DNA from 4 places in the Pseudoalteromonas sp. S8-8 genome. Region 1 is predicted to be linked to each of the others. Evidence: predicted binding sites of a transcription regulator. Region 1 holds the regulator's gene; each other region holds the start of a gene.

Region 1 (5,981 bases):
ATAATCGGGAATTCGACGCGGCATACCGGCAAGCCCTACAAAATGCATAGGAAAAAACAGTACGTTCACACTCACCAGCGATAGCCAAAAATGCCATTTAGCTAGCGTGATATTAAACATATTGCCCGTCCACTTGGGCAGCCAGTAATAGGCCCCCGCCATTATCGAAAATACAGCCCCTGTTACTAATACATAATGAAAATGCGCCACTACAAAATAAGTATCGTGGTACTGAAAGTCAGCAGGTGTAATTGCCAGCATCAACCCCGAAAAGCCACCTAAGGTAAACAGCACAATAAACGCAATACTAAAAAGCATTGGCACTTCAAAAGTTATTGAGCCTTTCCACATTGTGGCAACCCAATTAAATACTTTTACTCCTGTAGGTACCGATATAAGCATGGTCGCGTACATAAAAAACAACTCGCCAGCGACCGGCATCCCAGTGGTAAACATATGATGAGCCCATACAATAAAGCTCAATAGTGCTATGGAGGATGTGGCGTATACCATTGAGGCATAGCCAAAAAGTTTTTTACGAGAAAAGGTAGGTACTATTGTAGATATAATGCCAAAGGCAGGAAGAATCATTATGTATACTTCGGGATGACCAAAAAACCAAAAAATGTGTTGGAACATCACCGGGTCGCCACCGCCTGCGGCATCAAAAAAGCTGGTCGCAAAATACTTATCGGTAAGTACCATAGTGACAGCGCCTGCAAGCACTGGCATTACCGCTATTAATAAAAAGGCAGTAATTAACCACGTCCATACAAATAAGGGCAACTTCATCCATGTCATGCCAGGGGCACGTAAGTTCACTATGGTTACAATCACATTGATTGCGCCCATTATTGAGCTAATCCCCATAATATGTACGGCAAATACAAACAATGCAGTATTATCATTACTGTATGTTGTAGACAGTGGTGCATAAAAAGTCCAACCAAATGCAGGACCCCCACCAGGCATAAATAATGATGCCAATAGGATTAAAAACGCAAACGGTAAAATCCAAAAGCTCCAGTTATTCATTCTTGGCAATGCCATATCTGGCGCGCCAATCATGAGTGGTATCATCCAGTTAGCAAGGCCTGTAAAGGCCGGCATAACCGCACCAAACACCATAATTAAACCATGCACGGTGGTCATTTGATTAAAAAAGTGAGGATCGACCAACTGTAAACCTGGTTGAAATAATTCAGCTCTGATCACCATGGCCATTCCACCACCAATTAAGAACATGGTCAGCGAAAAAATTAAATATAAACTACCTATATCTTTATGATTAGTTGTGTAAAGCCAGCGTTTAAAACCTTTAGCTGGGTGATGAGCATGATGAGCTTCATTGGCGTTAGGTTGTTCTACTATGCTACTCATTAGTTCGCCTCCACTTTGGCATCAAGTGCTGCCTGTATTTGACTCGGTTGAATAACATCACCCGTATCATTACCCCACACATTACGTTTATAAGTAATAACCGCTGCTAATTGCTTTATAGATAACTGTTTGGCAAATGCTTGCATTGCCGTACCGGGTCGCCCATGGATAACTACATCAATGTGATCTTTTATATCGCCAAGCACTATAGGGCTGCCTTTAAGTGCAGGAAATACACCCGGTAACCCCATGCCAGTAGGCTGATGACATGCAGCACAATTGGCCATATATACTTGTTCGCCTAAAGTCATTAATTCTTCTTTTGGGAGGGTTTTATCAAGTAATGCGGCATCTGCTAATGCTGCTTTTTGTTTAGCTTGCTTTGCATCTGCAAGCCACGTTTTAAAATCAGCCTCAGATTTAGCGACCACCACAACAGGCATAAAGCCATGATCTTTACCACACAACTCAGCACATTGGCCTCGGTAAGTACCTTCTTCGTTTATGTTCGTCCATGTTTCGTTTATAAAGCCGGGATTCGCATCTTTTTTAACTGCAAAATCAGGTACCCACCAAGAGTGAATAACATCGTCAGAAGTCATTAAAAATCGTACTTTTTGATTTATTGGCAGTACAAGAGGCTTATCAACCTCAAGTAAGTAGTTAGGATTTTTATCTGCAAGGTTCGCGATTTCATCTTGCGGGGTAGATAAAATAGAGTAGAACTCTACATCTTCACCCATATATTCATAATGCCATTTCCATTGCGAGCCTGTAATTTTAATAGTGAGATCAGCTTTGCTGGCATCTTCCATTGCAATTAGGGTTTTAGTGGCTGGTACTGCCATAGCAATTAAAATAACAAACGGGATTGCAGTCCAAAGTATTTCTACTTTAGTGCTTTCGTGAAATTGGGCAGGTACAGCCCCTTTAGATTTGCGGTGATGAATAAGTGCCCAAAACATAATTGCGAACACTATCACCCCAATCACACAACATATTATAAATATGGTCATGTGCAGCTGATATACATTATTGCTTATATCGGTTACGCCTTTGCGCATATTGTATTGGCTGTTAGCCAAAACTGGGTGCGAAAAAACACATAATATAAGCCACAAGGTAGAGGTCAGTTTACCCATGTGACGGCTCCTTTGATGCTATTGCGAATGCAAAGCGAAGAGGCATACGGCTTAAACGCCAATTCGTTATTTTTATTTTTTTAGTCAATCTCATTTAATATTGATTGGTTTTGCTGCGCCAACAACGGGTTTGTGTATATTGTGTGTTCTCAAAACTAAAAAGCTGTGAGTTATTATTAGCTCAGCACATTAATAATTAGCTAAAAAATGAACAACAAGCAAGTTTTAGTATAAAAAACAATCAGGTGATATTGAGTAATTAATAAAAAATCAGTAACCAACTAGGTAACAGGAAGTTCAAAAGATGAGCAAAACAAAGGGGTTTAACGCATTCGGAGGGGGAAAATATAAGTGCAAAAAAGTTTACAGCTTAAATTGTCAGTGAGCTATTTATGCCCTATTTTTAGTGCGAATTTAAAACAGAAAATGCGTACTAATTAGTACGCATTTATAAAACTGCTTGTTTAAAAGCTATTTTTAAAGTCACATCCAATCAGCGTTTCTTATAACGCCAACGGCTAAGCCTTCAATATTAAAAGACTCATTCTCAAGATCTACTTCAATAGATTCAAAATCGTCGTTTTCAGCATGAAGTAATACTTTACGACCCGCTTTCTCAAGACGTTTTACAGTTACGTCTTCGTCTAGGCGGGCAACAACAACTTGCCCATTTTCAGCGGTTTGAGTACGATGTACAGCAAGTAAATCACCATCCATAATACCAATATCTTTCATGCTCATACCGTTAACGCGTAGTAAAAAATCTGCAGCCGGTTTAAACATTAATGGATCGATTTTGCAGTGACTTTCAACGTGCTCTTGCGCCAAGATAGGTGAACCAGCAGCAACACGCCCTATAAGCGGTAAACCTAATTGTTCTGGCTCTTCTTCTTCAATTAACTGAATACCACGGCTTGCACCTGGTTTCATTTTAATTGCGCCTTTTTTAGCAAGTGCTTTTAAATGTTCTTCAGCAGCATTGGCACTTTTAAAACCTAATGTTTGCGCTATTTCAGCACGTGTAGGAGGCATACCAGTGTCTTTAATAAAAACTTTAATTAGTTCGAGTATTTGAGCTTGGCGGTTCGTTAATGGTCGCATACAACTGGTTTTCCATACAGTACATTTAACTGTGAGTATATACAGTTAAATAAAAATCGCAAATTTAAATTAAGCCTTAAAATAGCCAAAGTAATTTCACTTGTGTACATTTTAGGGATATAACTAAAGCTAGGTTTATAAATGATTAAAAAAGCAAAGGAGTCATTATGAGTATTTGGTACCAGCCCATCACTTTAGAGCTGTGCAAGCAGTTAGAACAAGGCATTGATGGCCAAGGAACATTAATGAAAACCATGGGAATAGAAGTCACTGAAATTGGTGATAATTACTTAGTAGCCACTATGCCGGCAATTCCTGAGCATCATAACCCAATGGGCATGGTTCACGGCGGTGCTAACGTTGTACTTGCCGAAACAGTTGCCAGCTATGCAGCTAACTTTGTTGTCGATTTTACAAAATTTTACTGCGTGGGGCAGGAAATTAGCGCAAGTCATTTAAAAGCATCTCGCAACGGCACTTTAACAGCAACGGCAAGAGCGTTTCATATTGGCAAACGTAGTTCAGTGTGGGAAATAAAAATTACAAATAGCCGCAATGAGCTGTGCTGCGTATCAAAAATGACCGCAGCAGTCGTAGAGCGAAGATAGTTACTTTTCGATTGGGTAAATTGTAATTTCCATACCCGCACCAATCGCAGATATACGTAGTAATGTATCTGCATCTAAGGCTTGATTAAAGCACTTAGGGGAAGTGCCCGATTCAAAACCAATATCAAACGTTCTACGTGAACAGCTTAACCATTGCTTTAGCGCGTTACGCGAACACGATTCAATAAGCTCACATATATGGTTTATTGCTTTGTCAGGCGTGTTTACTACACCTATTGCTTCAATACGCGCTAATTGACGGTATTCGTCTTTGTCATAATGTAAAATCGTCGCGACTTTTTTCAAGTCTGCCACTAGCAAACTAATATCTTGCTTTGATTCAAGCTCAAGATCTACATTTAAAAATTGAATTTCCGACATCGTTTCGTATTTATCCTCTAATAATTTCATTGCAAACTTTAACGCAGTTTTACCGTTATACCAAATCAACTATGCTCTATTAACCACTTTATATAGATATTTCGCAGCTTTTAAGTATTTTTTAGCGTTTAAAGCTAGCTGGATATCAAACACTCAGCTCAATTAAACAAATAATTCATGTTAGCAATTTAAGTGTAATCTTTTTTATTTTTAAATGATTACAGTAAGCTATAGTTTAAACTGCGACAAAATGTCGCAGTAACTAATCCCATTAATGTAATAAACTAGCCTCTAAAAATAATAAGACTAAAACATGAATAAAAAAATATTTAAGTATGCTCGCAAGTTACATAAATGGCTCGGTTATTTGCTCACATTACAAATTTTAGCTTGGCTATTAGGCGGTTTAGTCATGAGCGCTATTCCTCTTGATAAAGTTCATGGGGAGCATCTTGCAACACGTACTCTTAATAACCCATTTACGCAGGCTGATTATGTTGCCTCCCTTAACGATATTGCATCTCAGGTGGTTAATCCAACACAAATAATTTTTGAGAACTTTTTAACCACACCTATAATTACAGTAATAAATAAAGATGAACAGCAAAGCTTTAACGGTATAACAGGCCGACCTTTTGAGCCGCCAACTAAAATACAAATTACCGCAAATGCTAAAGCACACTTACTTATTGATGCTCAAGTGACAAGCGCTGTACTGCTAAAGCAAGGTATGCGAGAAGTTGGATATAAAACCAATGTTTGGCAGGTACAATTTGACGACACATTTAACACAACACTGTACTTGTCAGAAAATAACGGCAGAGTTGTCACCGTTCGCAGCACACTATGGCGAATTTTCGACTTTTTTTGGATGTTACATATTATGGATTACGATGAGCGAGAGGATTTTAATAATCCGCTGCTTATTAGTTTTGCAGCAACCAGCGTACTTTTTTGCCTAAGTGGAATATTACTACTTATGCAAAACATACGACTAAAACGATTTATCCGAATTAAAAGTAAGAATAAATCAAAGTAGTCATATTGGTTTTTAAGAACTAGCGCACTCTCACCAAAGACTAAATAAGCCCTAGGAAGTACCCAAGGGCAGATTTTATTCCAAGTGTTTAAATCGACTCAAATGTCGCTTTAACATTTCGTTTTCGAAAATCAACTCATCACGCTCATCCAGCAATTGTAAAACTAAAGCTATTGCCGACCAATCTAACGAAAAGTCATGTTGAATACGGGCCGCTTTTTTAACTAAGGTCACTGCAGATACCGTAAATTGCCACTGCGTAACATGCTTCCCCTCAATTGGAACCGCAATATTGTGCTCAACTAGCTCATATAAAATTGCTTCGCTAAT
Region 2 (5,981 bases), on a different contig from region 1:
GCTTGCCACACAAGACTTTAACCGCCGTATAAGATATAAAGCCAAGTGCAATACCGTGCGCAATCGAAAACGTTAATGGTGTCATTAGTAATACCACAGTAACAGGAATTGCATCGGTCATATCATCCCAGTTTACAAACTTTAAATTTTGCAGCATCAGAACAGCGACATATAAAATAGCACCTGCCGTAGCATAAGCCGGTACCATTTGTGCAAGCGGTGCAAAAAACATCATTAGTAAAAAGCAAATGCCTACAACTACAGCTGTTAAGCCAGTACGTCCGCCAACAGATACACCAGCAACCGATTCTATATACGATGTAGTCGTAGACGTACCTAGCATCGCACCTGCAATTGTTGCTGAGCTATCAGCACTTAATGCGCGCCCTAAACGAGGCATGTTACCTTTTTCATCAGCTAAACCTGCTTTTTGAGTTACCGCAACTAATGTACCCGAAGTATCAAAAAGATCGACAAACAAGAAAGCAAAAATAACACTCATCATTGATATATCAAAAGCGGCTGCAAAATCTAGCTGCATAAAAGTAGGCATTATTGATGGTGGCATAGCCATAACACCGTGATATTCAACAAGCCCCAAACTTAAAGCAATGCCAGTCACTAATAAGATACTAATAAGTACGCCACTTTTAAAATCGCGATATAAAAGCGCTGCAATTACAAAAAAGCTTAATATAGCCAATAACGGTCCTGGAGAAGTAATGTCGCCCAACTGCACTAATGTTGCCGGGCTTGAGACGATAATGCCTGCATTTTTAAGGGCAATTAATGCTAAAAAAGCACCTATACCCGTTGCGATTGCTCGCTTGAGCACCAGAGGTATGGCATTAATAATCCACTCTCTGACTTTAAATAAGCTTAAAAACAAAAATATACAACCCGACATAAATACAGCCCCTAACGCGGCTTGCCAGGTATAACCCATTCCTAATACGACACCATACGTAAAAAAGGCATTTAGTCCCATACCAGGCGCTAATGCTAATGGATAGTTAGCCCATAAACCCATTATAAAACAGCCTATCGCAGCTGCTATACATGTCGCTACAAATGCAGCCCCTTGATCCATCCCAGCCTCTGCGAGCATAGCCGGGTTTACAAATACAATGTATACCATAGTTATAAAGGTAGTTAGGCCAGCAACGCATTCGCGTTTAACTGTTGAATTATTTTCGCTCAGTTTAAATAAGGCTTCGAACATAATAAACTTGTGATAGTAAAAAGTGGCGAGATTTTAACATAAAAATTATCTTTTACAGGACATTTTACCTTGCTATATACTAAACTGTTAGAGTAGTTAAAATAATAAATGAACCAATATGCTTAAAACAACACCTTGTGAGCAAGACTTAGAGCAACAGCTAGATAATATTTTAGGTTTTGTTACTCAACCCGAAAATACCTCTGTGCCCGTTGATAATAAAAAAGATGAGCAAAGTACGTTAAATAAAGCCCTATATTATTTAAAAAATAATCAAGCTCCATTGGCTGCAAAATGGATGCGGCTTGCTGCAATGGCGGGAAACCATAGAGCACAGTTTTATTTAGGTTTATTCTTTGTGAAAGGTGAAGGCGTGCCACAAAGTGTATTTCATGCTGTAGCTTGGTTAAGCTTAGCAAGTAGCCAAGGGTACGCCCCTGCCACTGCAGCGGTTACAGATATACGCAAACATATCGAAACTAAGCGATTTAAAGATGCTCAATGTTATGCGGCAAGTTTGTACGAACAAATCCACCAACTCCAGTTTTCTCATATGATCCCTCGCACGAGTGAAAACACATAAGCTAACCATGATAGAAGTACTGTATGCAGTGTAAAAAAATACTGTATATGGTTACAAAGATAATCCTATACAGTATAAAACCCCAAAATGAAGACACTGCTCAAAAATTTATTTTTAGAATACCTTCTCAAAAATAATTCCATAACAAGCTGATTAATAAAGAATTATAAATCAAAAAAATAAAAACAATGATCAAAAGCTGAATAACTGTACAAATAAATAGCATAAAAGGCTTGCACGAAAGCACTGTATAAACTACTGTATATAAATACTGTATAAAAACCCAGTGAGTGAAATTATGTTACAGCCTATTACCGTAAGAACAGTTAAAAGTTACCAACAAGATGAGCAAAGCGATTGCGTGAATTTGATTCAAATTGAAGATGAAATTTCAGCGACCTTTGAGCTTTTAAAAGTATTACACCAATACAATAGCTCTAATGCATGGACGTTACTAATTGCTCCAGATCACGTACCTAGCAAAGCTTTACTTGACTCATGCTCTATTGATACAAGTAAATTACTTGTTATTAGACAAAAGCACCTAGTAAATTTAGAGTATGTATTAAATTCTGCATTACATAACGGAAACTTTGCAGCGGTAATTACCTGGACCGATATAGTTAATAACCAACTACTTACGAATCTATCGTTCGATTTAAGTAAAACGAATACAAAACTATACTGTTTTACTAAAAAGTCTCAAACAACAGAGATATCACTCGCCCAATAAGCTTGTTAAACTAATGTTTTAGACTTTGTATTATTATTATGACTTCACTCAATACCACATTATGTTTTTGCAGCAGTGGGCACAATTATGCCGATTGCTGCGAGCCGCTTCACTTATCTGTTAAACAGGCTGATTCTCCTGAACAACTTATGCGCTCACGATTCAGCGCTTATGTTATTAAAAATGCAGAATATGTTTATCAAACCTACGCAAAAGAAAAACAAGCTGAAAATCCGGTTAAAGAAATCAATGATTTTGCTAACAGCTGTCGATTTATAAATCTTGATGTAATTGGGTCAAGCCATGATGGCGATACCGGTACTGTAGAATTTAAAGCCCAATATTTTTATCAAAACTTATTTTGTGAGCTTCACGAAAAATCGCAGTTTATTAAAGAAAACACTCAATGGCGTTATTTAGATGGCACTATATATCCTGTTGAAGATATTAAAGTGGGCAGAAATGATGACTGCCCATGTGGTAGCAATAAAAAGTACAAAAAATGTCATAGCGTGTAATAAATAATCTTATTTAATATTTATCACCTACAAGGTGTTTTTAAGTGGCAAAGTGATTTATTAGCTAGCTAAACTTAAAAACACACTTGGTTACGGCCTTGCATATTGGACTCATACATTTTTTCATCTGCGATCTGCAAGGTGTTTTTGTTATTTACGTACGGTTGTAGGGTTGCACCGCCAATACTAATAGTCACAAAGTCATATTCTGAATATCTGTGTAATATTCCTAAATCGACCACATTTTGTTTAATTTTATCAGCAACACAAATTGCACCTTCAGTGCTTGTATGCGGTAGAACAACTACAAACTCTTCGCCGCCGTAACGCGCAACAAAATCGGTTGGCCTTTGCAAACTATTAGTAATAGTTTGTGCAACAAGGTTTAAAACCGTATCGCCTTGCACATGACCATAAAGATCGTTGTATTGCTTAAAGTAGTCTATATCGATGAGTAATAGTGCGTAGTCGACTTTTTCTCGTAAGGCGCTTCGTTCCATTTTAGAAAAATGCGCATCAAAATAACGACGATTGAATACCTTTGTTAAATCATCTAGAAATACTTTTTGATTGAGTAAGTCATGTTGAAGTTTCATCGTAATATGGGCGCGCACTCTTCTATATAAAGTTTCCGAGTTAGTTGGTTTCTTTATAAAATCTACAGCTCCGGCTTCCCAGCACTCTTCTTCTTGATTTTCAGATGAGGTTACAAAAATAACGGGGATATCTTGTGTTTCAGATATATTTTTTAATTTTAGACATGTTTCAATACCACTCATTCCTTCCATATTAATATCGAGTAGTATTATATCTGGCGGATTATGTTTACAAATTTCAATCGCATCCTCACCACAGCTCGTTGTTGTTACACTAAAATGCTCTGATAATATTTTTTTTAATACAATTAAGCTTAATAGCTGATCGTCAACGACAAGTACCTTAGAGCTCTTTAAGCTTAATTTCAATTGGTGGTCAGAGTAATTTATAGGCATGGTACAACTGTTTTGTTTTTTTAATTAAACACACCCTATATCACTATATTTTGTTATGCAAATGTTAATAAATTAAAATTCTACTTATTAGTTACTAATAAAAATGATTTATGGTGAATCTTTAATGCATAAAAACAAAAAATGAGCCACTTGGGCTCATTTTAAAACTTCGAACACTTAATTAAATTAAGTGTTATTCGTCATCATCTAAATCTAACTGTTGACGTTGAGCAGGTCGAGCTAAAATCTCTACATAGAAAGAGGTCAAACCTTGCTTTTCAATTTCGCCAATTTGGTTACTTAATTCAGCAACGTGCACAACTTGCGCATCTTCAGCTGTGTTACCAAACTTACAGTCAAATGCCCAATAGTCAGCATCTTCAGGTAGCGTTTTATTACGCTCTCTTTTCAAATATTTTTTCACTTCGTGCTTTGCAGCATCAACCATACGAGGGTATTTGATTTTCTCGTGATTTAGCGTGAATGTTTTCTTCATTACGTTCCTAATTACCTTGGTTTAATGATAATGGCATTTCATGTCATACCATTTGACGCCATTATAGCAATTGCATTTAATTTTTGGATGCTTTTTTTTCATTAAATCAATTATTAGCAAATATATAAAGCAGACCCGTTGTAAAGCATATATTAACTGGTGATTATTACAATCATATATCACACAGCAATAAGTTGAAGTGGTTGATGTATTGCATCATTATTAAGGCTGTCGTAAAAAGCAGCTGCATCTATAGGGGGATTAGCTAGTTGGGTTTGTTCGCTTTTAATTCTTCTTCTGACGGCAAGCTCACAGTTATCTATTATATTAAGTGAAATATGCTTATCATCATTTCTAATCGCAAGTGGTTCAGGGCTTAAGCATTGTCTTAACTTAATACTTGTCATACCACAGCGCGCTCCTTCTTGAGATATTAATGATGCATTAAATTGTCCAACCAACATATTATATTCATCAGGGGCTAAAAGTTGCTTTGGACCTGCGCCAAATTGCTTTCTTAACGCCTCTTCTTCTATAACTAAATTATCTGTTTCAGTTTTTGGTAAATGAAATTGACTAAAGTCGAGTGCGTCATGTGACAGCATCGCTAATAATAGTGCAAATTCGCCACGGCGATTTTCATGCACACTATTATTGAGTCTACTGTTTAACTGACTCTCTGTGATTAACAAATCATCTATTTGCATAGTCTTTAGCCGATTGTGGTAACTGATAGATATTTATCGGCTTTATTTCAATTTTCTTTAGCTTTTTTCTTTACTTAAATACGCAATTTGCTATTATCAGCGCCGTTGCATTGGAGGGGTTCCCGAGCGGCCAAAGGGATCAGACTGTAAATCTGACGGCTCAGCCTTCGCTGGTTCGAATCCAGCTCCCTCCACCACTTTTCTTACCGCTAAGTTAAGTGGGGCCAAATGCAATAAAATTAGTGTGGAGGGGTTCCCGAGCGGCCAAAGGGATCAGACTGTAAATCTGACGGCTCAGCCTTCGCTGGTTCGAATCCAGCTCCCTCCACCACTTCTCTACTATTCCTATATTCCTATATTCCTATATTCCTATATTCCTATATTCCTATATTCAGTAACATCAAAACACCCACTGTAAACTCATACCATTTTGTTTTAACCAATTAGATGATGTTTTGTAATCGGGGAAAAACGCCTCTACTCGCTGCCAAAAAGCTTTGCTATGATTTAAATACTTTAAATGGGCAAGCTCATGAACAATCACATAATCTATGGCGTGGTAAGGAGCACCTATAAGATGTAAATTAAAAGTGAGTTCTCGCTTGCTATTACAACTCCCCCACTTTCGTTTATAAACACCTATTTTTAAATCATTTGGCAACTCTTCACCCATTTGAGTACAGAAATACGCTAAACGCATCTCTATGTATGCAATAAGCTGCTCTTTTAA
Region 3 (5,981 bases), on a different contig from region 1:
GTAAAGGCTCATTGTTTACAAGGGATTGCTGAGTTATTTCGCTATGAACTGGCTGCTCTAATTGCTCACTACTTAACTCTTTATATTGTGCATCGAGTGCAAGCAAGGTGCGAATGTGCTTCTCGAGGGGATCGTGTTTAGCAAAACGCAGTGGCTCATCAAGCGTTACAACTTTAGAGGCTTTATAGTGCGCTTTAATATAGTTACTAAAGCGAATGGTATAACCCCTACCATTGCCCTCATACCCAACCAGTGTACTTGCAAATACTATACGAGGGTAATGAGCTAGCATTTTTAGCAATAACGGAACAGGGATTGCTGCAGCTTCATCAATGAGTAATAAATCGCACTCAGGTAGTGTGTTTAATAACGCGTCAGGTGCAACGTAGTGCAAGTTGGCGACCTGTTTATGTTCAGCGTTGTATTGAAGGCTTAACTCTTGGGCTAAATGTTTAAAGCTGCTATGGGTCGCTTTAAACTGAGTGCTGCAAATAATTACTTTTTTATCAGTTAGTTTTGCCGCGGCTAAGCCAAGTGCTGCCGACTTACCTCTACCTCTATCGGCATTAATGAGTAAAGGCCTGTTGGCACGGCCGTTAGCTACTTTTACTATTTGCTCAATACAGTTTTGCTGTGGCTCATAATCAATTTTATTATGCATTACATAGCTAGCGTTATTACTAATACAGCCATTTTTTTCACTAAAGTGAAAAGCGGGCAACGGTTTAATAATAGTCGCGAAACGTTGATTAAATATGCTGTAGTCAATGCTCTGACCGTGTGATTGCACTGTACTTAATGCTGGATCTTGCCAAGAGGCTAAATCATCTAGTTCAGGCAGTAATAAAAACAGTATACCGCCTGCTTTAACGGTGCCGGCAAGTGCTGCAAGTTTATCAGGGTGCAAACCACTAAAACCATCGTAAACAGCATGAGCAAATTCTTGCCCTAAAATTTGGTGTGTGCGAGTAGGCCAGTACGAATTTTTAATCGCGCACTGCTTGGATACAACAAGTGTATTGTTTTCATCTATTAATGAGTTAAGTATTTCATAACACCAAGCTGGGCTGCCCGTGATCAACACTAGCTGACGATGATACGCGCCAGCTAATTGTTGCTCTAACTCATTTAGGTGTGCTTTATACAGCTTGTAATCGTGCATAGGCCGTTACTAACCATTTACTGCCAAGGTCGTCAAAGTTAACTTGTACGCGAGATTGCGCGCCACTGCCTTCGTAATTAAGTACGGTACCAACACCAAACTTAGCATGCAAAACTCGTTGCCCTAAGTTAAAGCCACTGTCTTCAAATGCGGCATGGCTAACTGATGCGCTAAAACGCCCGGCGGCCGGCGGGCGAGAAACCTGTGTTTTAATACGAATTTCTTCTACGCAGTCCTCAGGTATTTCGCGTAAAAAGCGTGATGGGCTATGGTATTTTTCTTGCCCGTATAAGCGGCGACTCTCAGCATGGCTAATGTATAACTTATCCATTGCTCGTGTCATGCCTACATAACAAAGGCGGCGCTCTTCTTCTAAGCGGCCAGACTCTTCGTTACTTTGCTGAGAAGGGAACATGCCTTCTTCTACGCCCACCATAAACACTAACGGAAACTCTAATCCTTTAGCTGAGTGAAGCGTCATCATTTGTACGGCATCTTCGTGCTCTTCTGCTTGTCCTTCACCTGACTCAAGTGATGTATGTGCTAAAAAGCCTTGTAAAGGCGAGCTGTATTCTTCGTCTTCAGGAAGTTCGTACTGGTCACATGCGCTAATTAGTTCTTCTAAGTTTTCTACGCGAGCACGGCCTTTTTCACCTTTTTCAGCTTGGTACATTGCCATCAAGCCTGAGGTTTGAATTGTGTACTTGGCTTGCTCATGCAAAGTTAGATCGCTAATTTTATCTTCTATTTGTTCAACTAGTTCTACAAACTTACTTACTGCACCAGAAGCACGACCAGATAAATGCTGTTGTTCTACAATTGCTTTTGCGGCATACCAAAGCGGTAACGATTCTGCTCGTGCACAGTCGCGTATATGGCTCAATGTTTTGTCGCCAATACCGCGTGCTGGCGTATTAATTACACGCTCAAATGCGGCATCGTCTTGACGATTACCCACTAGGCGTAAGTACGACAACGCATCTTTAATTTCTTGTCGTTCGAAGAATCGCATACCACCATAAATACGGTATTTTAAGCCTTCTTGCAGCATGGCCTCCTCGAGTACACGAGATTGCGCGTTACTACGGTATAAAATTGCGGCATCTTGTAGGGCATTACCTGCATTTAACCAGCTTCGTAGTTTGCTACTTACAAAGCGTGCTTCGTCTAACTCATTAAATGCTGCATAAATAGAGATTGGCTCGCCGTCGTTACCGTCGGTCCACAAGCTTTTACCCATACGTTCTGAGTTATTTTGAATTAATGCGTTAGACGCTTTCAAAATAGTCGCTGTTGAGCGGTAGTTTTGTTCAAGACGAATGGTTTCTGCGCTAAAGTCAGTTAAAAAACGTTTAATGTTTTCGATTTTAGCACCACGCCAACCATAAATGCTTTGGTCATCGTCGCCTACAATCATAATGCTGTTAGTATCGCCAGCAAGTAATTTTAACCAAGCATATTGAATGGTATTTGTATCTTGGAACTCGTCTACGAGCATATGCGCAAAGCGTTGCTGATAATGACGCAGTAACGTAGGGTTATTTTTTAACACTTCGTAGCTGCGTAGTAATATTTCAGCAAAATCAACTAGGCCCGCTCTATCACAGGCCTCTTGATAGGCGGCATAAACACGCAGCATCATTTGCTCATTAATATCGTATGCTTGAATATCTTTAGGGCGAAGTGCTTCATCTTTTTTGGCGCTTATGTACCAGCCAAATTGTTTAGCAGGCCATTTTTTATCATCAATATTCATCGACTTTAATAAGCGCTTGATCATCCGAAGCTGATCGTCAGAGTCTAAAATTTGAAAGGCTTCTGGTAAATTAGCTTCACGGTGATGAGCACGTAAAATACGATGCGATAAACCATGGAAAGTACCAATCCACATGCCACCTACAGGCGCTTTTAGTGTTTCTTCAACGCGGCCACGCATTTCTTTAGCGGCTTTATTAGTAAATGTAACTGCAAAAATACTGTAAGCGGAGGCTTGCTCAACTTGCATAAGCCACGCAATACGATGAACTAACACTCGTGTTTTACCAGACCCAGCACCTGCTAATACCAGCATGTTTTGTAGTGGGGCTGCAACGGCATCGCGTTGTTTGTCATTTAAGCCATCGAGTAATTGTGAAACGTCCATCGTTACGCCTTTTTAATCAATATTGTGGGCAGTATAACAGGTGTTTTTGTTAGGCTAAATAAAATACTGTTTTTATAAACAGCTATTTATAAAATAGTGTTCAAAACGAGTAACTTGCTAATTAACTAAGCGAATAAAAAGCGTAAACGCATAACAAAAATTGCTAATTTGACCTAAAGTTAGCAAAATTTACTAACTCTCTAAATCTAGACTAATTTAACTATTTGATTTGTAAGCTTTAATAAATTGGCATAAAGTGTGTAAGTAAATAATTATAAAATCAAATAAATACAGAGGTTAGTATGGCAGATCAAGGTTCTGGCGGTAACGTAATCGCAGCATTATGTAATATATTTTTTCCTGGTTTAGGGCAGTTAGTGCAAGGGCGTATTTTAGCGGCTATATTTTTTGCACTCGCTATTATAATAAGTTACGCACTAATTTATGTGCTTGTAGGCTTTGTACTTGTGCCTATTATCTACTTATGGTCGATCATTGACGCAGCGCGTTATAGATCGCGAAGTTAACGGTTTTAAAGTTGAGTAAAATAGCGCCATGTGGCGCTATTTTACTTTATATGTCCTGTGGTTTACGGGCGTTTACGTATATAATTACGCAATCAAAGATTTACAGGCAAACCCTATGGAATATCAATTTATTCGCGACCCTATTAGTGGGCTACGTATTAAAATAAGCAGTGAACACGCTATTATTGGTCGCTGGCTAAACGAAGAAATAGGCAAAGACAAAGTAGCCATGGTACTAGCGCTTATTGCATCGGTAAGTTCAAGCTATGAGCCGCTAACACTAAAAGGCCAAGAAATAGATTTAATATTAACGAAAGACGAAGCATTATTTGAAGCCCATGCGCTTCATCAAGACAGCGAAGACCTAATAGCGTATCAGGATGACGATTTAGCGCTTGAAGAAAATGGTTTAAGTAGTGGTTGTGGCTTTGAAGATTTCATTGATTTAATTGATTCATGGCATGAGTTTACGACGTCACGATAAACATAATTAGCACACTAATAAAAATATACAGCAATGCACAATCAGCATTTTATCTGTATTATTACACCAACGAAAATTACGCCAACCAAAACGACAGGAATTGATATGTCTGCCAATTTAAACAAGCTAGTAGTGATGCTAGAAATGCAAAACGCCATGAATACTAAAGTACATGAGCAATGGTTTACTCAAGGGTTTGAATGGTACCGCGCTATTTGGGTTGAGTGTGCTGAAATGCTAGATCATCATGGTTGGAAATGGTGGAAAAAACAAACACCAGATACTGAACAAGTTATTTTAGAGTTGGTTGATATTTTTCATTTTGGTCTATCGCTTAGAATTGACGGTGAAACTAGCTACGAAGACTTAGCAAAGCAACTTGAAACTGAGCTTAGTAATGCTCAACAAGCTGATGACTTTAAACAAACACTAGAGATATTAGCGGCGTCTGCTGTTGCTGATAAAACGTTTAATGCAGGTGCCTTTGCCGGCTGTATGGCGCAAATGGGTATGGATATTGATGATTTATATCGCGGCTACGTAGGTAAAAATACGTTAAACTTTTTCCGCCAAGATCACGGTTACAAAGATGGTAGCTATATTAAAGAATGGAACGGGCAAGAAGATAACGAGCATTTAGTTGAAGTAGTTAAAAGCCTTGATACAGAACATGCAGATTTTGCAAAGTTAGTATATCAAGGGCTAGAAGCGCGTTACCCAAAAATTTAAGTCACGTAAGTTGAGTTAAATAATCTTACGATAGTCGGTAACACTCAGGTAATCGGCTATTTCGTTATGTGGTTGTTGGCTATCAGGGTTAGCAACTGCAAGTAAGTGCTCAATGCCGTATTCTCGTGCAGCATTCAAAACCGGCACACTGTCATCTACAAACAAAGTGCGCTGCTTATTAAACCCTAAGTCTTTTTGTACTTGGTGCCACAAACTTTGTTGCTCTTTACTTACTCCATATTCATGAGTAGACACTACGCCATCTAGGTAGTTATCAATCGCTGTATGCTCAAATTTAAGCATGACACTCTCAGGGTGGGCGTTGGTAAGTAAAATTAACTCTTTGCCTGCTTTTTTAAGCTCAGTTAAAAAATGAGGTACGTCTTCGCGCATTTTAATTAAATGCTGAGACTCTCGTTTAAGCTCCATTATAGGCAAGCTTAATTGCTGCTCCCAATAATCTAAACAATACCACTGTATTTGACCGCTCACAGCTTGATAGCGTTTTAAAATATCTGCTTTAGCTGCATCTAGGCTAATGCCCCTTGCTAATGCGTGTTGCGCAGGAATAACGTTAAGCCAAAAATGACTGTCGTAATGTAAATCGAGTAATGTTCCATCCATGTCGAGCAAAACGGTATCGATTTTTGACCAATTTAACATAGGAATTTCAACTTATAAGGTTTATTATTGAACTAACTGCCATGATAGCAAATTAACGCCAATGACACAGAAAAAGCACCCAACACCACCACAAATCCTCAGTAACAATGTTGTCGCTAAAAGCCGCCTGTTTACTGTGGAGTCTTTAGAGCTAAAGTTTTCTAATAACGAAGAGCGCCAGTATGAGCGAATTCGCGGCGGTGGCCGGGGAGCCGTGATGATTGTTCCGTTAAGTGCAGACAACGAATTACTACTTGTACGTGAATACTGTGC
Region 4 (5,981 bases), on a different contig from region 1:
CAGGATAGCTTCGCGAGTCTTAACGCCCTGTGAATTAACAGTTAACTATAAAGCGTATAAGTATTTTGAAATAACATTTGCAACAGTGTGCTGAGATTTTGGGTAAAATACCAGCCGTATAAATATTTGAAAGAAAGGGATACTAAGTCAATTACCTGCTGCGCAATAAAGCACAGCAAGTAATGTATATGATGAGGCTAGTCTTTTTTAGGAAGTAAACCAAAGTGATGATATGCACTGTCAGACACTATTCGCCCACGCGGAGTACGCTGAATAAACCCTTGCTGAATTAAAAACGGCTCTATTACATCTTCTATTGTTTCACGCTCTTCACCAATAGCTGCAGCTACATTGTCGAGTCCTACTGGGCCGCCCATGAATTTTTCAATTATGGCGAGTAAATATTTGCGATCCATATAATCAAAACCACTTTTATCTACGTCAATCATATCAAGCGCTTGCTTAGCTACTTCGGCGTTTACTGTACCGTCAGATTTTACCTGTGTGTAATCGCGTACACGGCGTAATAAACGGTTTGCAATACGTGGTGTACCACGTGAACGTTGTGCAATTTCGGTTGCGCCGTCGTCACACATTTCTAAACCAAGATAATGTGCAGAGCGCCCTACTATGTGCGACAAATCTTCTACAGAATAAAACTCTAATCGCTGCACAATACCAAAACGGTCACGTAGTGGCGATGTAAGCGATCCTGCTCGGGTGGTTGCACCAATAAGCGTAAATGCAGGTAAGTCTAATTTAATAGAACGCGCAGCTGGGCCTTCACCAATCATTATATCAAGCTGGTAGTCTTCCATTGCTGGATACAGTATTTCTTCAACTTGCGGGCTTAGCCTGTGTATTTCATCAATAAACAGTACATCGCCTTCTTCTAAATTAGTAAGTAACGCAGCTAAATCGCCTGCTTTTTCAAGTACAGGGCCGGATGTTGTTTTAATACTTACGTGTAATTCGTTGGCTACAATATTTGCAAGCGTGGTTTTACCAAGCCCTGGTGGGCCAAATATTAATAAATGATCGAGCGCTTCACCACGGGTTCGGGCAGCTTCAATAAAAATTTCCATTTGCTGCTTAACATGAGGCTGGCCTCTGTAGTCGGCTAAAAGTTTTGGTCTTATTGCACGATCTATAGAGTCTTCATTTGTTTTTTCAGTCGCATCAATTAAGCGATCCGCTTCAATCATGGGTTACTCACAACATTGATTTTAAAGATTCTCTAATAAGAACCTCAGTAGACATATCGGGCTTGCTTATCGATTTTACTGCTTTTTGCGCTTGTGGCAATTTATAACCTAACGCAACCAATGCCGATACGGCATCATCGGCTGCATTATTAGCAATTGTCGCATCGCTCATCGGCTCTATTACCGCGCTGTCACTAAATGGCGTAAATAAATCATTACCCCAATCTTTTAATCTGTCTTTCATTTCGAGTACTAAACGCTCGGCTGTTTTTTTACCTACACCCGGTAATTTAACAAGCGACGTTGAGTCTTCGTTATTTACACAGCTTACAAATTGCTTTGCCGACATGCCCGATAAAATAGCTAAGCCAAGTTTTGGACCAACGCCATTTGCTTTTAATAGCTCTCTAAACAAGGCGCGTTCAACTTTATTATTAAAACCAAATAATAATTGAGCATCTTCACGCACTACAAAGTGGGTGTAAACAATCGCGTTTTCACCAATTTTTGGTAAATCGTAAAAACAGGTCATTGGCATTTGTACTTCGTAACCGACACCACTTACTTCGAGTAATATTTCTGGTGGCTGTTTTTCGACTAAAATACCATTTAAGCGGCCTATCATAGTTATTTCCTTAAACGTCCTCTAACGGTTTTGCTTGCGCTACCCGCTAGTTTAATTAAATTTTGTTCTGAGTGAGCGTGGCAAATCGCAATAGCAAGTGCATCAGCTGCATCGGCCTGTGGCGTACCGGGTAGTTTTAAAATATTTTTTACCATGTGCTGCACTTGTGTTTTATCAGCGCCACCGTTACCTACTACTGCTTGCTTAATTTGCCTAGCTGAATATTCAAATACGGGTAAGTCGGCCATTGCAGCGCCAACAATCGCCGCGCCTCTAGCTTGGCCAAGCTTTAAAGCTGAATCGGGGTTATGCGCCATAAATACTTTTTCAATGGCAAAGGTTTCTGGCGAAAACTGCTCAATAAGCTGTGTAATGCCTTGATAGATCATTTTAAGCCTAACCGGAAAAGGATGATCGGCTAACTTAATACAACCACTGCCTAAGTATGTAAATTTAGAACCTTGGTGGGCAACAACGCCATATCCGGTCAAACGTGAACCAGGATCGATCCCTAAAATGATGGCCAAACAGCGCTCCATTGTTATTATTTTTAAATTACGCTAATAATGCCAGAGCACTGTATAAATTACCAGTACAAAGAAAAACAAAAATGCCCACGTATTAGGTGGGCATTTGCAGGAGCGTGTTAGTTTAAACTTACCCTAGGGCACGCACTAATCCTTGGGTGTTTTGTTTAAGTGTTCGGGCAATCATTAAATAGCCTAAACCAGCCACAAATACACCGCCAGCTACCGGACCAATAATCCATATATGCGGATGTAACTTACCTGCTAAATCAAACATTTGCTGCTGCACAATTAAAAGCGCTATATCACTAAAAAATGCAGCCACTAAGCCAGCTAAACCGCCGAGTAATAAAAACTCGTACAAGGTCGCGTTTTTAATCAATCGGCTTTTAGCGCCAAGTGTTCGCAGTATTACAATTTCTTGCATACGCTCACCTAAACTAGCTTGCACTTGCGATATAAGTACAAGCGCGCCACACAGCACAACAATGGCAAGTACAAAGCCAATGGCGAGTGATACTTGCGAAATAGTTGTTTGTATTTGCTTAACAAAGTTGTCAATATCAATCGCTGTAATAGTAGGGTAAGTACGCAATAACTGGCTAAAGTCACGCTTTTGATCTGGGTTTATACGTACCGACGAAATATACGTCGCCGGAAAATCTGCAAGTACATCTGGGCTTAAAATAATAAAAAAGTTAGGTTTAAGCGTGGCCCAATTAACTTTGCGCACACTGGTAATTTTAGCGTCGAACGATTGCGAACCAATTAAAAATGTAAGCGTATCGCCTATCTCAACATCTAAACGCTCAAGCATCGACTCCTCTACTGAGGCTTCAGCCATCGCATTTTCACCAAACCACGTGCCTTGTGTTACTTCATTTTGGTCAGGCACATCTTTAAGCCATGTAAGGTTTAGCTCGCGGCCAATACCTGCACGTGCTTCTTCGTCTTTTTTCTCGTTGTCTTGCAGCGATACAGAACGTGCTACCAACTCGCCGTTTACCGCATTTACGCGTCCACGAATAGTGGGATAAAACTCTGATACCTGAATATCTTTTTGAGCTAAATACTCATTAATTGGCTCAAGCTCATTTTGCGTAATATTAACTAAAAACGCATTAGGCGCATCGGCAGGAAGTTGCGATTGCCAATCAGATATCATGTCGTTTTTAAGTACCACTAAAAACAGCAGTAATTTAATCGCTAATGAAAAACTAATTAACTGTACCGCGTTCACATTTGCACGCTTTTGAATAGATGCAATTGCAAGCGACCAACTGTTACCTGGCTTAAGCCCTAATTTTCGACCGCCACCAAATATTAATTTAGATATCAAAAACAACACACCAATTAGCGCAAGTGTTGATATAAACAAAATAAGCGTTATTTTTATGTTGTTACTGAATAACCACATTAATAAAAACACGGTTAGCGCACTCATTCCTAAATGCACACGACTAACTGCCAATTTGTCACCTAAGTTACGGCGCAGCACTCTAAGCGGTGGAATATCAAATAAATCAAATAACGGTTTAATAGAAAACATAACGGCACAAATTACGCCAGTGCTTATAGCCACCAGCCAAGGTTTAAAGCCACCTAAAGGTAGCTCTGTGCCCATACTTTTTGATAAGTAACTTGTTGCTATTTCTTGCAAGCCATAACCAATTAACAGCCCAATACTTACCGCCATTGCACATACAAGCAATAAATGGAGCATGTATATTTTGCGGATCATTGAGCGGCTACCGCCTAGCGTTTTCATCATCGCTACTGGATCGTATTGGCGTTCACAATAACGTTTTGCTGAAACGGCTATAGCCACTGCGGCTAAAATAATACCTAATAGGCCGGCAAGTAATAAAAAGCTCTCTGCACGGTTTAAACTATTTGAAATAGGTGATTGACGGTCTTTAACGCCGTACCATTGTTGGTTTTCTTTCATTTGTGGTTTAAGCCACTCGTAAAAGCTATTTATATCGGCCTCACTACCTGCATAAAGTTGGCGATAATAAACACGACTACCTGGCTGCACAACTTCGGTTTTTGCCACATCGTCAATATTAATAAGCACACGACGGCTGCTCGAAAATACATTAAATGGCGCGTCAGGCTCTTCTACAATAACTTTTGAAACATTAAATAATGCAGCGCCAAGCTCTACTTGCGCGCCTATATCAATATTTAAACTGTAAAATACTGATTCACTTAGCCACACATTACCAGGCGTTGGTCCGCTATTAGCAACCTTAGTTTCACCTGTTAAGGTATCTTTAACTTTTAACTGCCCTTTTAACGGGTACGCATTAGATGCCGCTTTTACTGAGCTAAACTGCATTTCATCATCGGCAAACAACATAGTGTCGAAGTACACCATTTGCGCCGTTTTTAAATTTTGGCTCTGTGCTTTAGTAATAAAAGCAGTGTCGAGAACATGATCGCTTGCAAGTACACGGTCTGCTGCAATAAAAGCACTGCTTTTTTGCGCAATACTTTGCCCTATTCGCTCAGTAACCATAGACAGTGTAAGCACGGTTAAAACAGCAAGGGCGATAGCTGCGCTTATAACTGTTAGCTCACCACGGCGAAATTCTCGCGAAAATAACTTAAGCGCTAACTTAACCCACATTAGCAACGTCCTCTACTTGGCTTTTTACCAGTAAGCCCGCTTCTATTTGAATAATGTGCTCACATTTTTGTGCAAGCCCTTCATCGTGAGTCACCAAAATAAGCGTAGTGCCGTGTTGCGTGTTTAAATCAAATAATAACGACTCAATCATTTTACCGTTTTTGCTGTCTAAATTAGCCGAAGGCTCATCAGCAAACAATATTTTAGGCGTACCAATAAATGCTCGCGCAATAGCAACACGTTGCTGTTCACCGCCAGAGAGTTGCGACGGGTAATGATCAATTCGATGGCTCAAGCCTACTTTTTCAAGCAAAGCAATTGCTTGCTCTTTTGCATCACTTTCGCCAGCAAGTTCTGCTGGTAGCATAACGTTTTCTAGTGCAGTTAAGCTTTGTACTAACATGAACGATTGAAACACAAATCCAATTTTAGCCGCGCGCAGTGCAGCACGCTCTTCTTCATCTAAATTGTGTAATGGCTCGCCATCTAAAAATATTTCGCCGCTGCTTGCGGTATCCAGCCCTGCTAATAAACTGAGTAACGTTGATTTACCAGAGCCCGACGTACCAACAATAGCAACAGACTCGCCATGCTTGACATTAAAGCTGATGTCGCTGAGGATGGGCAGCTCACCTTCAAAGGTAGAGACTACTTTAGACAAACCATTAACCTGAATTATATTTAATTGAGAAAGCGCTGACATATGACTCATTCAATCCTTCGTTTAGTATTCATTTTATTTTTAGTTATCAAACCGCTGAGCGCAGCAGCCGACAACACGATTTTAATACTCGGTGACAGTTTAAGCGCAGCCTACGGACTTCAACAAGAAGAAGGCTGGGTAAAATTGTTACAAGATAAATACGATGACGAACAAGCCGACATTGAACTTATCAACGCCAGTATTAGTGGCGAAACATCTGGTGGAGCCCTACGCCGTTTAGATACATTGCTTGAGCAATACGAACCCACTCATGTACTTATTGAGCTAG

Evidence for each region. Region 1 encodes LexA, which represses DNA repair genes until DNA is damaged. Its sites were predicted from a motif close to TACTGTATNNNNATACAGTA; they were not measured.
Region 2: a site for LexA is predicted at 2,062-2,081, ahead of L659_RS0114320 (SulA-like leucine-rich domain-containing protein). Genes of this name have one in related genera too.
Region 3: a site for LexA is predicted at 3,370-3,389, ahead of uvrD (DNA helicase II). Genes of this name have one in related genera too.
Region 4: a site for LexA is predicted at 2,406-2,425, ahead of ruvC (crossover junction endodeoxyribonuclease RuvC). Genes of this name have one in related genera too.

What each region holds. Positions count from the first base shown of each region.
Region 1 is NZ_AUTR01000067.1:46,470-52,450, forward strand. Features, by position in the region: gene ctaD (cytochrome c oxidase subunit I) at 1-1,380, opposite strand, end outside; gene coxB (cytochrome c oxidase subunit II) at 1,380-2,522, opposite strand; gene lexA (transcriptional repressor LexA) at 3,006-3,623, opposite strand; gene L659_RS0120235 (PaaI family thioesterase) at 3,791-4,231, shown strand; gene L659_RS0120240 (hypothetical protein) at 4,232-4,612, opposite strand; gene L659_RS0120245 (membrane protein) at 4,926-5,651, shown strand; gene L659_RS0120250 (chaperone modulator CbpM) at 5,727-5,981, opposite strand, start outside.
Region 2 is NZ_AUTR01000041.1:8,850-14,830, forward strand. Features, by position in the region: gene L659_RS0114310 (NCS2 family permease) at 1-1,222, opposite strand, end outside; gene L659_RS0114315 (tetratricopeptide repeat protein) at 1,341-1,805, shown strand; gene L659_RS0114320 (SulA-like leucine-rich domain-containing protein) at 2,104-2,538, shown strand; gene L659_RS0114325 (YchJ family protein) at 2,577-3,056, shown strand; gene L659_RS0114330 (diguanylate cyclase) at 3,131-4,048, opposite strand; gene L659_RS0114335 (DUF6172 family protein) at 4,242-4,544, opposite strand; gene L659_RS0114340 (VC2046/SO_2500 family protein) at 4,724-5,251, opposite strand; tRNA gene L659_RS0114345 (tRNA-Tyr) at 5,364-5,448, shown strand; tRNA gene L659_RS0114350 (tRNA-Tyr) at 5,498-5,582, shown strand; gene L659_RS0114355 (M48 family metallopeptidase) at 5,652-5,981, opposite strand, start outside.
Region 3 is NZ_AUTR01000035.1:2,345-8,325, forward strand. Features, by position in the region: gene L659_RS0110745 (GNAT family N-acetyltransferase) at 1-1,162, opposite strand, end outside; gene uvrD (DNA helicase II) at 1,140-3,305, opposite strand; gene L659_RS0110755 (hypothetical protein) at 3,608-3,832, shown strand; gene L659_RS0110760 (YacL family protein) at 3,948-4,316, shown strand; gene L659_RS0110765 (dUTP diphosphatase) at 4,422-5,045, shown strand; gene yrfG (GMP/IMP nucleotidase) at 5,061-5,708, opposite strand; gene nudE (ADP compounds hydrolase NudE) at 5,770-5,981, shown strand, end outside.
Region 4 is NZ_AUTR01000034.1:76,359-82,339, forward strand. Features, by position in the region: gene ruvB (Holliday junction branch migration DNA helicase RuvB) at 198-1,205, opposite strand; gene ruvA (Holliday junction branch migration protein RuvA) at 1,213-1,830, opposite strand; gene ruvC (crossover junction endodeoxyribonuclease RuvC) at 1,833-2,357, opposite strand; gene L659_RS0110340 (ABC transporter permease) at 2,488-4,989, opposite strand; gene L659_RS0110345 (ABC transporter ATP-binding protein) at 4,979-5,692, opposite strand; gene L659_RS0110350 (arylesterase) at 5,693-5,981, shown strand, end outside.